DNA from 2 places in the Pseudomonas sp. NPDC090208 genome. Region 1 is predicted to be linked to the other one. Evidence: predicted binding sites of a transcription regulator. Region 1 holds the regulator's gene; the other holds the start of a gene.
What was found. The regulator sigma-54, encoded in region 1, starts transcription at its own class of promoters, with help from an activator protein. The targets are predictions, from matches to a motif close to ANTGGCATNNANNTTGCTNT.
Positions count from the first base shown of each region.

Region 1 (7,484 bases):
CGAGGCGCGTCCTCGCGTCGACATGGTGATCCAGCCGAAAAAGAAAACCGACCAGCAGAAGGCCCAGTAATGGCAACGCTGAAAGCCCAACACCTGGCGAAGAGCTACAAGAGTCGTCAGGTCGTCCGTGACGTCAGCCTGTCCATCGAGAGCGGCCAGATCGTCGGCTTGCTTGGCCCCAACGGCGCCGGCAAGACCACCTGCTTCTACATGATCGTCGGCCTGGTGCAGGCCGATCAGGGCCGTGTGCTGATCGACGAAATGGACGTCAGCCACCAGCCGATGCACGGCCGCGCCCGCGCCGGTATCGGCTATCTGCCGCAAGAGGCGTCGATCTTCCGCAAACTGTCGGTATCGGACAACATCATGGCGATCCTCGAGACCCGCAAGGATCTCGACCGCGCCGGACGTCGCAAGGAACTGGAAAGCCTGCTGCAGGAATTCCATATCACCCACATCCGTGACAACCTTGGCATGAGCCTGTCCGGTGGTGAGCGACGTCGTGTTGAAATCGCCCGCGCGCTGGCCACTGCGCCGAAATTCATCCTGCTGGATGAACCGTTTGCCGGTGTAGACCCGATCTCCGTGGGCGACATCAAGCAAATCATTCATCACCTCAAGGCCAAGGGCATCGGTGTCCTGATCACCGACCACAACGTACGCGAAACACTGGATATCTGCGAAACCGCCTACATCGTCAACGATGGGCAGTTGATCGCGGAAGGCGATGCCGAAACCATCCTGGCCAACCAGTTGGTCAAGGAAGTGTACCTCGGTCACGAATTCCGCCTGTAATCAAGGAACGGCACGGGGCTGAACGCGACCGGCAACATACGCTCATCGCCAGCCCCGGATTAATTGTCTTCGCACCCTAGGCAAACACCTCGGTTTCAGGCATATAATTTGCTTAATTTGGCGCCTTCTGGCGCCCAGTAGTGGATGGCGCGCACGAGCGCCGGCGAACAAGGTGTTAAGCCCCTGCCATGAAACCTTCGCTAGTCTTGAGAATGGGCCAGCAGCTGACGATGACACCGCAGCTGCAACAGGCCATCCGCTTGCTTCAGTTGTCGACCCTGGACCTCCAGCAGGAAATCCAGGAAGCGCTGGAGTCCAATCCCATGCTGGAACGCCAGGAAGAAGGCGACGATTTCGATAATGCCGACCCGATGGCCGACAACATCGAACAGAAGCCCAACGCCGATATCCAGGAACCGACCTATCAGGAAGCCGCGCCGACCGTCGACAACCTCGAGGACGGCGAGTGGAGCGAACGCATCCCCAACGAGCTGCCGGTCGACACCGCCTGGGAAGACATCTACCAGACCAGCGCCAGCAGCCTGCCCAGCAACGACGATGACGAGTGGGACTTCACCACCCGTACGTCCGCCGGTGAAAGCCTGCAAAGCCACCTGCTCTGGCAGCTCAATCTGGCGCCGATGTCCGACACCGACCGCCTGATTGCCGTGACCCTGATCGATTGCATCAACAATCAGGGCTATCTGGACGAATCGCTGGAAGAGCTGCTCGACGCTTTCGATCCCGAGCTCGACATCGAGCTGGACGAAATCGAAGCCGTTCTGCACCGCATCCAGCAGTTCGAACCTGCCGGCGTCGGCGCCCGCACCCTCAGCGAATGCCTGCTGCTGCAATTGCGCCAGCTGCCGGTCAAGACCAAGTGGCTGGCCGAAGCCCAACGCCTGGTCAGTGACTACATCGACCTGCTCGGTAGCCGTGACTACGCACAGCTGATGCGCCGCATGAAGCTCAAGGAAGACGACCTGCGTCAGGTCATCGAACTGGTCCAGAGCCTCAACCCGCGCCCCGGCTCACAGATCGAGTCCAGCGAAGCCGAATACGTCGTCCCCGACGTCATCGTGCGCAAGGACAACGAACGCTGGCTGGTCGAACTCAACCAGGAAGCCGTACCGCGCCTGCGGGTCAATCCACAGTACGCCGGCTTCGTGCGTCGCGCCGACACCAGCGCCGACAACACTTTCATGCGCAACCAGTTGCAAGAAGCACGTTGGTTCATCAAGAGCCTGCAGAGCCGCAACGAGACCCTGATGAAGGTGGCGACCCAGATCGTCGAGCATCAGCGCGGCTTCCTCGAATACGGCGACGAAGCGATGAAGCCTCTGGTCCTGCACGACATCGCCGAAGCGGTGGGCATGCACGAGTCGACGATCTCCCGGGTGACCACGCAGAAATACATGCACACCCCGCGTGGCATCTACGAACTCAAGTACTTCTTTTCCAGCCACGTCAGCACCTCCGAAGGCGGCGAGTGCTCGTCCACGGCGATTCGCGCAATCATCAAAAAACTGGTTGCCGCGGAAAATCAGAAAAAGCCGTTGAGCGACAGCAAGATCGCTGGTTTACTGGAGGCACAAGGCATTCAAGTGGCCCGTCGCACAGTCGCCAAGTACCGCGAATCCCTGGGGATCGCACCTTCGAGCGAGCGCAAGCGACTGATGTAGAGGTCACCCGCCACAGCGTTCCAGTGGCAGGCACCACGCCTGCCTCTTAATGCACTGGCAACGAAGGAGAAGCTGTATGCAAGTCAACATCAGTGGACACCAACTGGAAGTGACCAAGCCCCTGCGCGAATACGTCGAGCTGAAGCTGAAAAAGCTCGAAGGGCACTTTGACAAGATTACCAATGTGCAGGTGACGATGGCCGTCGAGAAACTGAAGCAGAAAATCGAGGCCACACTGCATATCCACGGAGGAGAGGTGGTTGCCAACGCCGAACATGACGACATGTACGCCGCCATCGACCTGCTCACTGACAAGCTAGACAGACAATTGCTCAAGCATAAGGAAAAGCAGCAAAGCATCCTCAAAGGTGCGGCCGCTCGCTGACACTCCCCACCCATGATCCGACTTGAAAACATCCTGACCCCTGGCCGTTCACTCGTGAACGTGCCAGGCGGCAGTAAAAAACGTGTTCTCGAACAAATCGCCAACCTGATCGGCCGGGAAATTCCCGAACTCGACAGCCAGCTGGTGTTCGAGAGCCTCATTGCCCGGGAAAAACTCGGCTCGACCGGCTTTGGCAACGGCATCGCCATCCCCCATTGCCGGCTCAAGGGCTGCACCTCACCGATCAGCGCCGTCCTGCATCTGGATGCGCCGGTCGACTTCGACGCCATCGATGGCGCTCCCGTAGACCTGCTGTTCGTCCTGCTGGTCCCGGAAGCCGCAACCGATGCGCACCTGGAGTTGCTGCGCCAGATCGCCAGCATGCTTGACCGCAGCGAAGTCCGCGCCAGCCTGAGGGGCGCCAAAAGCGCCGACGAACTCTACAACGTCGTACTGCACGTACAGAACGGTCACTGACCATGCGCATGATCATCGTCAGCGGCCGCTCCGGCTCCGGCAAGAGCACGGCCCTCGATGTTCTCGAAGACAGCGGTTTCTACTGCGTCGACAACCTGCCCGCCGGCCTGCTCCCCGAGCTTGCCGAGCGCGCGCTGATCAATACCGAGCTGGCTGAACCGCTGCTGGCCGTGTCCATCGACGCGCGCAACCTGCCCAGCCATCTGACCCGCTTTCCGCGAATGCTCGAAGAGGTTCGCAGTCGCCATATCCAGTGCGACGTCCTGTTTCTCGATGCCGATGAGTCGACGCTGCTCAAGCGCTTCTCGGAAACCCGCCGCCGCCACCCGCTGAGCACCGCAACCCGCTCGCTGGCCGAAGCGATCCGTGATGAAAAGACCCTGCTCGGACCGATCATCGATCTGGCCGACATGACCATCGACACCACGCGCCTGAACCTCTATCAACTGCGTGACACGCTCAAACTGCGCCTACTGAACAAACCCGAGCCAGGCACGGCCTTCCTCATCGAATCCTTCGGCTTCAAACGCGGCATGCCCGTGGACGCCGATCTGGTGTTCGATGTGCGCTGCCTGCCCAATCCCTACTGGAAACCGGAGCTGCGCGAGCAATCCGGCCTCGACCAGCCGGTGGCCGAATACCTCGATGCGCAACCGGATGTCGAAGAAATGTTTCAGGACATCAGCGCCTATCTGACCAAATGGCTGCCGCGTTTCGCCGCGAGCAACCGTGCCTACGTCACCATTGCCATTGGCTGCACCGGCGGACACCACCGCTCCGTCTACCTGACCGAACGTCTGGGTCGGGTGCTGCAGCAATCGCTCAAGAACGTTCAGGTCCGCCATCGCGACCTCAGCTGAAAGGATCCCGACCGCAATGCCCGCTCACCAGATCACCATCATCAACAAGCTGGGCCTGCACGCCCGCGCCGCAGCCAAATTCGTTGGCGTCGCCGGCAAATACCCGTGCCTGATCAAGATCGGTCGCAGCCCCGACAGCATGGTCGACGGCAAGAGCATCATGGCCGTGATGATGCTGGCCGCCGGTAAAGGCACCGACGTACACCTGCTGACCGAGGGCGACCAGGAACAGGCTGCGCTGGAAGGTCTGATCGAGCTGATCAACAACAGGTTTGATGAGGGTGAGTGAGGCCTTGGGTCAGCGCTACTGAAAGCGGTGGTAATTATCCGTGGGAGGGAGCCCTGCTCGCGAAAGCGCCAGGTCAGACATTACGGATGCGACTGCCACGACGCCTTCGCGAGCAGGGCTCCCTCCCACTCTCAAGCTGTTCAGCAGCCAATAAAAAACGCCAGACTGATCTGGCGTTTTTTTATGGCTGGCATCAAACCAATCAGCTGGCCCGACGCACGCTGTCACGCAGCGCCTTGACCTTGTCGTGGTTGGCCTGCACGCCAGTGAGCTGGCGCTGGATCAGGCTGACAACGTTGGTAGGCAAGGCTTTTTCGATAGCCTTCTGCTGAGCATCGCGATAAGCCTTCAGCGCATGGTCTTCGCCGCGCTCGACTTCATTCAGCACCGCTTCGTCGCTTTTGCCCGTCACGGCGGCCTTCAGCTCGACCCACATGCGGTGAGCCGCGCCAGCGGCGCTGGAAGAGTTTTCCGGATCACCGCCCAAGGCGCGAACTTCGGCCTGGAGCTCACGAACCGCCGAGGCGCATTCCGAAGAGCGCGAAAGGAAATACGCTTTGATTTCAGGGTTTTTGACGTCTTCGGCGCTGGTATGAAAACCTTTCTCGCCGTCTTTGCTGGTTTCAATCAGGTCGTTGAGGACCGAGATCGCTTCTTTATTGATATCCGTCATTTTGCAGTTCCTTTCTGGCAGGTTATTCGAGAAACCGGATCGATGAAAACACTCGATAACTGAGTAATTGCATCGCCCGTGCCAGTCGAAACTACAAATTAAATCGTTATTTTTCATACAGTTACTTTTATCAAGATACAGCCTCGCCGCGCTTTCTGCATGATCTGTGCGTTGGCGTAGTTGCAGAATGCACGTATCTTTCAAGTTCACTGAAAAGGACAGACGGCACAGCCATGAACCCGGAGAAACTTAAACTTCTACTGACGCGGGAAATGCCGTTTGGCAAATATCAGGGACGGCTGATTGCGGACCTGCCCGGTGACTACCTGAACTGGTTTGCCCGCAAGGGATTTCCACCGGGCGAACTGGGCAGTCTGCTGGCGTTGATGCACGAGATCGACCACAACGGCCTTTCCGCCCTCCTCGACCCATTGCGCAGCAAGCCTCGCGAGCCGCTACGACAGAACTCGCTGAAGACCCCTATCCGCTTCTCTTGACCGTTTTTTGACCGAGTGCGAGTAGCCCCGATGAACAGTGCCTCAATCGCTGCAATGGAATCAGCTGTCGAACAGGCCCGCGACGAAGCCTTTTGGCATGAAGTCGCCGGCCAATACGATCTAGAGCCAGGACCGCTCAACTTCGAGCACGGTTATTTCGGGCGCATGACCCGGGAAGCGCTGCGCACCTACGGGCAGCATCTGGCGTACGTGAACCGCAGCAACTCGGTGTATGTACGGCAGCGCTTCGACACCCACGACAGCGAAGTCATTCGCACCGATCTGGCCGACCTGCTGGGCATTCCCGCTCATGAAGTAGCACTCACGCGCTGCGCTTCCGAGTCTTTGCAATCACTGATTCGCAACTACAACGGCCTCAAGCCGGGCGATCAGGTGCTGATCAGCGATCTGGATTACAACAGCGTGCAAAGCGCCATGCGCTGGCTGGCCAGGAGCCGCGGCGTCGAAGTCATCGAGATCAGGCACACCCACCCTGCCAGTTACGAATCGCTGCTACAGACCTACCGCGATGCTTTTACGGCCCATCCACGCCTGAAGCTGATGGCGCTGACCCATGTCACCCATCGCACCGGCCTGGTCATGCCCGTGCAGGCCATCGCCGCACTGGCCGAAGCGAGCGGCATCGATGTGGTCCTCGACGGCGCTCATGCACTCGGCCAACTGGACTTTCAACTCGCCGAACTGGGCGTCGCCTTCGCCGGTTTCAACCTGCAGAAGTGGATAGGCGGGCCGCTGAGCCTGGGCGTCATCTACGTGAAACAGGAACGACTGGCGAGCATCGATCCGGACATGGGTGATCAGCGCTACGCCGAGGATGACATCCGTGGCCGTGCGCCTTATGGCACGCCTAACATTCCGGCACTGATGACCCTGCCGCAGGTGTTTGCCGAACATCGCGCGCTGGGTGGTGCTGCGGTGAAAGGCGCACGACTGGCGTATCTGCGAGACTTGTGGGTACGCGAAGCGCGCCGGATGGAAGGTATCGAAGTGCTGACCCCGGACGACCCACGACTGTACTGCGGGATTACCTCGTTCCGCTTCAGCCGTCATGACGATCAGGCCCTGATGACCCAGCGCCTGCTGGACCAACATGACATCTTCGCTGTTGCCCGAAACGGTTCCGCTTGCGGGCCGTGCATTCGTATCACGCCGGGCTTCGTGACCTCGGCTGCGGACGTCGAGCGGCTGGTCGATGCATTACGTGCTCTGGCCTGAAAAAAACGGCGCCCTCAATTACAAGGGCGCCGTAAAGCTCTTGGAGAACGAACTGCAAAGGAGTGGCTAGATTAGGCGGATCGGCCAGGCCCGGTGCGGTACATGTTTACTCACCGATATTTTCTACGATGCGCTCCCACATCCCAGCGCCAGAACACAGAACCTGTAGGAGTGAGCTTGCTCGCGATGCGTCTGATCAGACCCTGCAAATGCGCCTGATGCACCGGATCGCGAGCAAGCTCACTCCTGCACCATGCGCAAAAAAAAACGGTGCTCCGGACCAGGGAGCACCGTGAAATAGCCATGCAACGACGACTTCGGCAAGCGCGCCCGACAAGGGCGCGAAAAAGGGGTATTGCGATTAGAACAGCCTCTGCATGAACAGAGGCTGTCGAAGATCAATCGAACAGCGCGACCGCTTCAGCCGTGGCATCGGTGATGCGCTGCCACTCGCCGTTCTTGACCCAGCTGCTGTCGATCATCCAGGTCCCGCCAACGCACATGACGTTCGGCTGGGCCATGTAGCTCTTCAGGTTAGCGGCGCTGACGCCACCCGTCGGGCAGAAGCGCACTTCCGGGAACGGCCCGCC
Region 1 covers NZ_JBIVCU010000002.1:131,037-138,520, reverse strand. Annotated here, with positions in the region: gene lptA (lipopolysaccharide transport periplasmic protein LptA) at 1-70, shown strand, start outside; gene lptB (LPS export ABC transporter ATP-binding protein) at 70-795, shown strand; gene ACIPL0_RS03645 (RNA polymerase factor sigma-54) at 984-2,477, shown strand; gene hpf (ribosome hibernation-promoting factor, HPF/YfiA family) at 2,554-2,862, shown strand; gene ptsN (PTS IIA-like nitrogen regulatory protein PtsN) at 2,875-3,339, shown strand; gene rapZ (RNase adapter RapZ) at 3,342-4,199, shown strand; gene ACIPL0_RS03625 (HPr family phosphocarrier protein) at 4,216-4,488, shown strand; gene ACIPL0_RS03620 (PA2169 family four-helix-bundle protein) at 4,691-5,161, opposite strand; gene ACIPL0_RS03615 (DUF3820 family protein) at 5,395-5,658, shown strand; gene ACIPL0_RS03610 (aminotransferase class V-fold PLP-dependent enzyme) at 5,713-6,894, shown strand; gene ACIPL0_RS03605 (bifunctional 4-hydroxy-2-oxoglutarate aldolase/2-dehydro-3-deoxy-phosphogluconate aldolase) at 7,293-7,484, opposite strand, start outside.

Region 2 (7,484 bases), on a different contig from region 1:
TTGCGGAAACGCTGCGGCACCAACTGGAACACCGCGCCGTTACCGGCACCCAGACCGAGCATCGCGGCGACGAACAGCGCCAGTGCCGCCCACGAGCTGGGCAGGTTGAAACCCACGGCCGCGATGCAGATGGCGGCCACGGCGTACATCCCCGACAGCGTGCGAATACCGCCGAAACGGTCGGCCAGCGCGCCGCCCAGTGGGCGCATCAGGCTGCCACCGAACACGCAGGCGGCGGTGTAGTAGCCGGCGGTCACCGGGCTCAGGCCGTATTGGTCGTTGAAATAGCCGGGCAGGGCGCTGGCCAGGCCGATGAAGCCGCCGAAGGTGACGCTGTAGAAGAACATGAACCACCAGCTGTCACGGTCGCCCAAGGCCTTGAAATAGTCGGCCATGGATTTGGCTTTTGGCCGTTCCGGAGCGTTGCGCGCCATCAGCGAGAAGGCGATCAGGGTCAGTACCAGCGGCGCTACGGCAAAACCGAACACGTTGCTCCAGCCAAAACTGGCGGCCAGCACCGGTGCGATCAGCGCGGCGAATACGGTGCCCGAGTTGCCGGCCCCGGCGATGCCCATGGCCTTGCCCTGGTGCTGTGGTGGATACCATTGCGAGGCCAGCGGCAAAGCGACGGCGAACGACGCGCCGGCCATGCCGAGGAACACACCCAGCAGCAGGGCTTGCTCATAGCTGTGGATGCCCAGTTGCCAGGCGCAGAACAGTGCAACGATGACAATGACCTGGCCGATGATGCCGGCGGTCTTTGGCGACAGTTGGTCGGCCAGCATGCCCATCAGGAAGCGCAGGAACGCGCCGGCCAGAATCGGTGTGGCGACCATCAGGCCGCGCTGCTGGGTGGTCAGGTGCAGGTCGGCGGCGATCTGCACGGCGAGCGGGCCCAGCAGGTACCAGACCATGAAGCTCAGGTCGAAATAGAGGAATGCTGCAAACAGCGTGGGTTTGTGGCCGGCTTTCCAGAAACTTGTATTCATCTCACACCTCATCTGCAGGAAATCATTGTCGGTGCGTTGTTGCTTGCTTGCACCGTCACGGGTCAGGTCTTGCAGGTGAAGCACCATGGCGGCGCTCCACCCGGCCCGTTTTCTGGGGGCCAAAACGCAAAAAACGTCGCAACCCGTTCCGCGTTGGCGAAGGGGTGTGCGACGTCTTTGTCGTGTGTGGAGGCAACCGCCGTTGGCTACCTGTGAAACCTATCTAGCAAAACGTGGGCCAGATGATGGAACGTAGGGCCGCGCTTGCCCGCGATGGCGTCATCACCGACACCGCTTCGTTTCTGAATCAACGCCATTCGGTGTAGGAGCTGGCTTGTCCTGCGACCGGCGACGCAGTCGTCGTAAAACCTGCGCACTCGGTGTGTCTGATGGATTGCTGGTCTGCTAACGCAGCCTTGTTTCGCCTTCGGCACGTTACGCGGTCCCTTGTAGGAGCTGGCTTGCCCTGCGAGCGGCGACGCAGTCGTCGTAAAACCTGTGCACTCGGTGTGTCTGGCCTGACGCTTTAGCTGCTAACGCAGCTTGGTTTCGCCTGACGGCGAGTTACTTGGAAAAGCCCCAAGTAACCAAGGGCTTCTTACGCCGCCATCCGGTGCCTCGCCACAGGCTCGGCATACCCGCACTCCGGCAATGCTCCGTGGGCCCGCCGCGAATGGGCCATCCATGGCCCACGCGGCTCTCGCGGCATCCATGCCGCTCGGCGCCACTGCGCATCGCCTGCGTTCGGCCTTCTGGAACGGGGCCCCAAGGTCAAAAGCTGAAAAGCAAAAGCCAAGCGAGCGCATTCCCTGTGGGAGCGGGTTCGCCCGCGAAGGCGCCGTCACCAGCACCACCAACTCTCTGGCTGAACGCAATTTGCACGTAGCAGTCAATGCCAGCTGCCTTTGCTTCTGGCCGAAGGCGGTAGGAGCCGGCTTCTGTGGTGGTTTTACGGATTGTGTTGCCATGCGCAGATCCGGCGAACACTGTCTATCCGTGGGAGGGAGCTCTGCTCGCGATAGCAATCTGGCAAACGCCCCGACAACCACTGATTCAGCGCCCTTCAGCAGATCAATAAACACAGATCACCCCAACAACTCACTCATGGCGATGATCTGCTCGGCCACCTGAATCAGCTTCTGCTGCCGGCTCATGGCCTGGCGCCGCATGAGGGTGTAGGCCTCTTCCTCGTTGCAGTTTTTCATTTTCATCAGCAGGCCCTTGGCCGTTTCGATGCGTTTGCGTTCGGCCAGTTGCTGGTCGCGGGCGTGCAATTGTGCGCGCAAGTCCTGATCGCTCTCGAAACGTGCCATCGCTACATCAAGGATCGGCTGCAGACGCTGGGCGTGGATGCCCTCGACGATGTAAGCACTGACGCCGGACTTGATCGCCTGGCGCATCACGCCGGGGTCGTGCTCGTCGGTGAACATGACGATGGGGCGGGGCAAATCGCGGGTGACCAGTACCACTTGCTCCATCACGTCGCGGCCCGGCGATTCGGTGTCGATCAGGATCACGTCCGGGCGCACGGCATGTACGCGGGCGGGCAGGTCGATGATCAGTCCGGACTCGTCGATCACCTCGAAACCGGCCTCGACCAGCGCGGCTTTCAGCCGGCCGACTTTCTTTGGCGTGTCATTGATCAGCAGGATTCGCAGCATGTCGGCGTTCCTCCTGCTGTTGAGTATCACCCAGTGCATGAAGTTTGAAACTGCGGGCGTAACCGGCCGGGTCGCTGCCATCCCAGACCTTGCCGTCGATCAACTGGCTGCTGCGCATGGACGAATCCGGCACGGGCACGCCGAGTGCGTTGGCGGCTTGACGATAAAGATCCAGTTGCTGGACCTGGCGGGCCACGACGAAGTAATCCGGATCTTCGCGCAGCAGGCCCCAGCGGCGGAATTGGGTCATGAACCACATGCCGTCGGACAGATACGGCATGTTCACCGTGCCATTGCGGTAGAAACGCACGGCGTGGTGATCGTGCCAGTGGTTGCCGAGACCGTCGTCGTATTCGCCCAGCAGACGCGCTTCGATGTCTTGCACTGGCGCGTCGACATACTCGGGCGCGCTGAGCAGTTGCGCGGTGCTGCGGCGGTTGTCCAGGCTTTGTTCGATAAAGCGGCTGGCCTCCAGAATCGCCATGACCAGCGCGCGGGCGGTGTTGGGGTACTGCTGGACGAACTTCAGGCGACAGCCGAGGACTTTTTCCGGATGGTCCGGCCAGATCGCCTGGGTGGTCGCCAGGGTAAAACCGAGCTGCTGGCGGACGGCGCTGGCGCCCCAGGGTTCGCCGACGCAGAAGCCGTCGATACGCTTCGCCTTGAGGTGCTCGACCATTTGCGGCGGCGGCACCACCACGCTATCGACGTCGTGCAGCGGGTGAATGCCCTGGCTCGCCAGCCAGTAATACAGCCACAGCGCATGATTGCCGGTGGGGAAGGTCTGGGCGAAGGTGAGTTTTGATTCGCTTTGGTGCGTGCGCCGATCCAGTGCGTCAGGAGTGAGCACGGCGGCTTCCTGCAACGCGCGGGACAGATTGATGCTCTGGCCGTTCTGGTTCAACCCCATCAGCACCGCCATGTCTTTGGCCGGGCCGCCGAGGCCCAGTTGGGCGGCGTACACCAGTCCGTAAAGGCTGTGGGCGGCGTGCAGTTCGCCGTTGACCAGACGGTCGCGCAGGCTGGCCCAGGACGGCTGGCGCTGCAGGTTGATGTTCAGGCCATAAGGCTGGGCGAAGCCCTGGGTCGCGGCAACGATCAATGAGGCGCTGTCGGTCAGGGCCATGAAGCCGACGTCGATGCTGTTCAGTTCCGGCGCATCACTGCCATTGACCCAGGCCAGCGAGGTGTTGAGGGTGTCATTCATGTTTTCGGTTCCGCCTGAAGACCGTCTGCTGTTGCCGACGAAGGGCCTTCCATAAAAAAACGCCGCCTCGTCCGGGCCATGGCCGGGACGACAACGACGTCATTGTCCGATGCTCCGCGCCGCCATTGGCGCGAGGTGGTCAAACAGGCTCAAGCAAGCGATATGCCAGCGAACCGCAGCAAGCACGGCAAACTTCGCGACACGCCCGGCGCGGGCGTCTATAATCCGCCGCTGACTTCAGCCGCAAACGAGCCGCGCCCGCCCATGTATAACCTGGCCCGCCAGTTACTGTTCAAACTCTCCCCGGAAACCTCCCACGATCTGTCCATCGACCTGATCGGTGCCGGCGGCCGTCTGGGGCTCAACAGCCTGTTCAACAAGGCGCCGGTGCGGTTGCCGGTGACGGTCATGGGCCTGCAGTTTCCCAACCCGGTCGGCCTGGCTGCCGGTCTGGACAAGAACGGCGCGGCCATCGACGGCTTTGCCCAACTGGGCTTCGGTTTCGTCGAAATCGGCACGGTCACGCCGCGGCCACAGCCGGGCAACCCCAAGCCGCGGATTTTCCGTCTGCCCCATGCCGAAGGCATCATCAACCGCATGGGCTTCAACAACCTCGGTGTCGACAATCTGGTCAGCCGCGTGCAAGCCGCCAAGTACAACGGTGTGCTGGGCATCAACATCGGCAAGAACTTCGACACCCCGGTCGAGCGCGCAGTCGATGACTACCTGATCTGCCTGGACAAGGTTTACGCCCACGCCAGCTACGTCACGGTCAACGTCAGTTCGCCGAACACCCCGGGCCTGCGCAGCCTGCAATTCGGTGACTCGCTCAAGCAACTGCTCGAAGCCTTGCGCCTGCGTCAGGAGGCCCTGACCGAGCGTCACGGCAAGCGCGTGCCACTGGCGATCAAGATTGCGCCTGACATGAGTGACGAAGAAACCGTACTGGTCGCCAGTGCGCTGCTGGAGTCGGGCATGGATGCGGTTATCGCCACCAACACCACGCTCAGCCGTCAGGGCGTCGAAGGCCTGCCCCATGCTGACGAGGCCGGCGGTCTGTCCGGTGCGCCGGTGCGCGAGAAGAGCACGCATATCGTCAAGGTGCTGGCGGGTGAGTTGGGCGGCAAACTGCCGATCATTGCCGCTGGCGGTATCACCGAAGGGCGTCATGCGGCGGAGAAGATCGAGGCGGGTGCGAGCCTGGTGCAGATCTATTCGGGCTTCATCTATAAAGGCCCGGCGCTCATTCGCGAGGCGGTAGACGCCATCGCCGCAATGCCGCGTTAAGTGCTCGGAATAAAAAGAGGGGTTCCTCAAGGGAACCCCTCCTGGGCTTCTCAGCCCGCCGCCCGGATGGGGCGCGCATGGTGATGGGAAATCGGCTCGCGTTGTAAAAGGAATCCTGTCGTTTCGGAATCTACCTTTCGTTACGTTGTTCGTTGAGTGTCAGCCGACCGCGTGAAGTTCGTTGAGTCTGTGGATACCCGCAGTGCCGGTCATACCGTCCCAGTTGTCGCCGCGTCCTTCCCGCCAGCCATTGATCCAGGCTTGGCGCACAGACGGTAGAGTAAAGGGGCAAAGCTCACGGGATTTACCAGTTACGCCGTATTGATATCCGCGCGAAAAAGCTCTTTCCAACGGATCACGCTTAAGTCTTCTCATAGGGTGTTGCCCTCGTTTGTTGACTGTTATGTCCCTGGAGACCTCAGGTTGAGGTCGGGCAGAAATCATCTGCCGTTACAAGCCCGCTGCCGGCGTCACGGGCGTGGTGCTGTCGTCGTTGCGGCGACAACCTGAGTTGATTTCTAACCAATGGACGGGATGCTGTGAATGACCGTTTTGTCATAAGAACGTAACCATTCAGGCATTACGACGATAAGAAGTGTCGTGTTTTACGACGCTGTTTTTCTGGCAAGGCCCCTGAACCGTGGCTCTCCACGGATATCGCCAGTGCTTCTCATGTGCATGAGATGGCCGATTGGCGTCAGAGATAAAACGACGAAGGGTCGGTGATGTGACTTTTTATTGCCGCCGTTGTCGTGCTGAATAGTGGTTTTTTAATATCACACTGTTGGCTGATTTTATGGCTGATGGTCTGCCGCAGACGAAATGTATCGCTGCGGTGGAGGCACAACCGGTGTGCCGCGCAGGCGTTCTCCAAGAAAGGCGTCTGTTTGAAATCGGGCCGGACAATGCGTAGTCCCGCCATATGAATGGAATACCCATGTCGGACCGTTACGAACTGTTCCTCACCTGTCCCAAAGGCCTCGAAGGTCTGCTCGCTGAGGAAGCCACGGCCCTCGGCCTGCAGGAAACCCGCGAACACACGTCCACCATTCGCGGCGACGCCGACATGGAAACCGCCTACCGGCTGTGTCTGTGGTCGCGCCTGGCCAACCGTGTGTTGCTGGTGCTCAAGCGCTTCCCGATGAAGAACGCCGAAGATCTCTATCACGGCGTGCACGACATCGACTGGGCCGACCATCTGGAGTCCGATGGCACCCTCGCCGTTGAATTCAGCGGCCACGGCTCGGGCATCGACAACACCCACTTCGGTGCGTTGAAGGTCAAGGATGCGATTGTCGACAAACTGCGCGCCGCCGACGGTTCGCGTCCGTCCGTGGACAAGATCAACCCGGACCTGCGCGTACACCTGCGCCTGGACCGTGGCGAGGCGATCCTCTCGCTGGACCTGTCCGGCCACAGCCTGCACCAGCGCGGCTATCGCCTGCAGCAAGGCGCCGCGCCGCTGAAGGAAAACCTGGCGGCGGCGGTGCTGATCCGCGCCGGCTGGCCACGCATCGCTGCCGAAGGCGGCGCGCTGGCCGACCCGATGTGCGGTGTGGGTACGTTCCTGGTGGAAGCGGCGATGATCGCCGCCGATATTGCGCCGAACCTCAAGCGCGAGCGCTGGGGCTTTTCCGCGTGGCTGGGCCACGTCCCGGCGCTGTGGCGCAAGCTGCACGACGAAGCGCTGGCCCGCGCCGAAGCCGGTCTGGCCAAACCGCCGTTGTGGATTCGCGGCTACGAAGCCGATCCACGGCTGATCCAGCCGGGCCGCAACAACGTCGAGCGTGCCGGCCTGAGCGACTGGATCAAGATCTATCAGGGCGAAGTCGCCACCTTCGAACCGCGTCCGGACCAGAACCAGAAAGGCCTGGTCATCTGCAACCCGCCGTACGGCGAGCGTCTGGGCGACGAAGCGAGCCTGTTGTACCTCTACCAGAACCTCGGCGAGCGTCTGCGTCAGGCGTGCCTGAACTGGGAAGCTGCGGTGTTCACCGGCGCGCCGGACCTGGGCAAGCGCATGGGCATTCGCAGCCACAAGCAATATGCGTTCTGGAACGGTGCGTTGCCGTGCAAGCTGTTACTGATCAAGGTGCTGCCGGACCAGTTCGTCACCGGTGAACGCCGCACCCCTGAACAGCGTCAACTGGAGCGTGAGCAGGCCGAAGAGCAGGTCAGCCGCGAGCCGGTGCGCCTGAACAAGAACGGCAACCCGATCCGCGAACCGGCACCGGTGGTTGAACAGGCACGCCTGAGCGAAGGCGGGCAGATGTTCGCCAACCGTCTGCAGAAGAACCTCAAGCAGTTCAGCAAATGGGTCCGCCGTGAAGGTATCGACTG
Region 2 covers NZ_JBIVCU010000008.1:227,287-234,770, forward strand. Annotated here, with positions in the region: gene ACIPL0_RS15775 (nitrate/nitrite transporter) at 1-989, opposite strand, end outside; gene ACIPL0_RS15780 (ANTAR domain-containing response regulator) at 2,075-2,650, opposite strand; gene ACIPL0_RS15785 (CmpA/NrtA family ABC transporter substrate-binding protein) at 2,625-3,857, opposite strand; gene ACIPL0_RS15790 (quinone-dependent dihydroorotate dehydrogenase) at 4,122-5,144, shown strand; gene rmf (ribosome modulation factor) at 5,304-5,519, opposite strand; gene rlmKL (bifunctional 23S rRNA (guanine(2069)-N(7))-methyltransferase RlmK/23S rRNA (guanine(2445)-N(2))-methyltransferase RlmL) at 6,082-7,484, shown strand, end outside.
Region 2: ACIPL0_RS15785 (CmpA/NrtA family ABC transporter substrate-binding protein) is a predicted target of sigma-54. The motif match lies at 4,008-4,027, and genes of this name have one in related genera.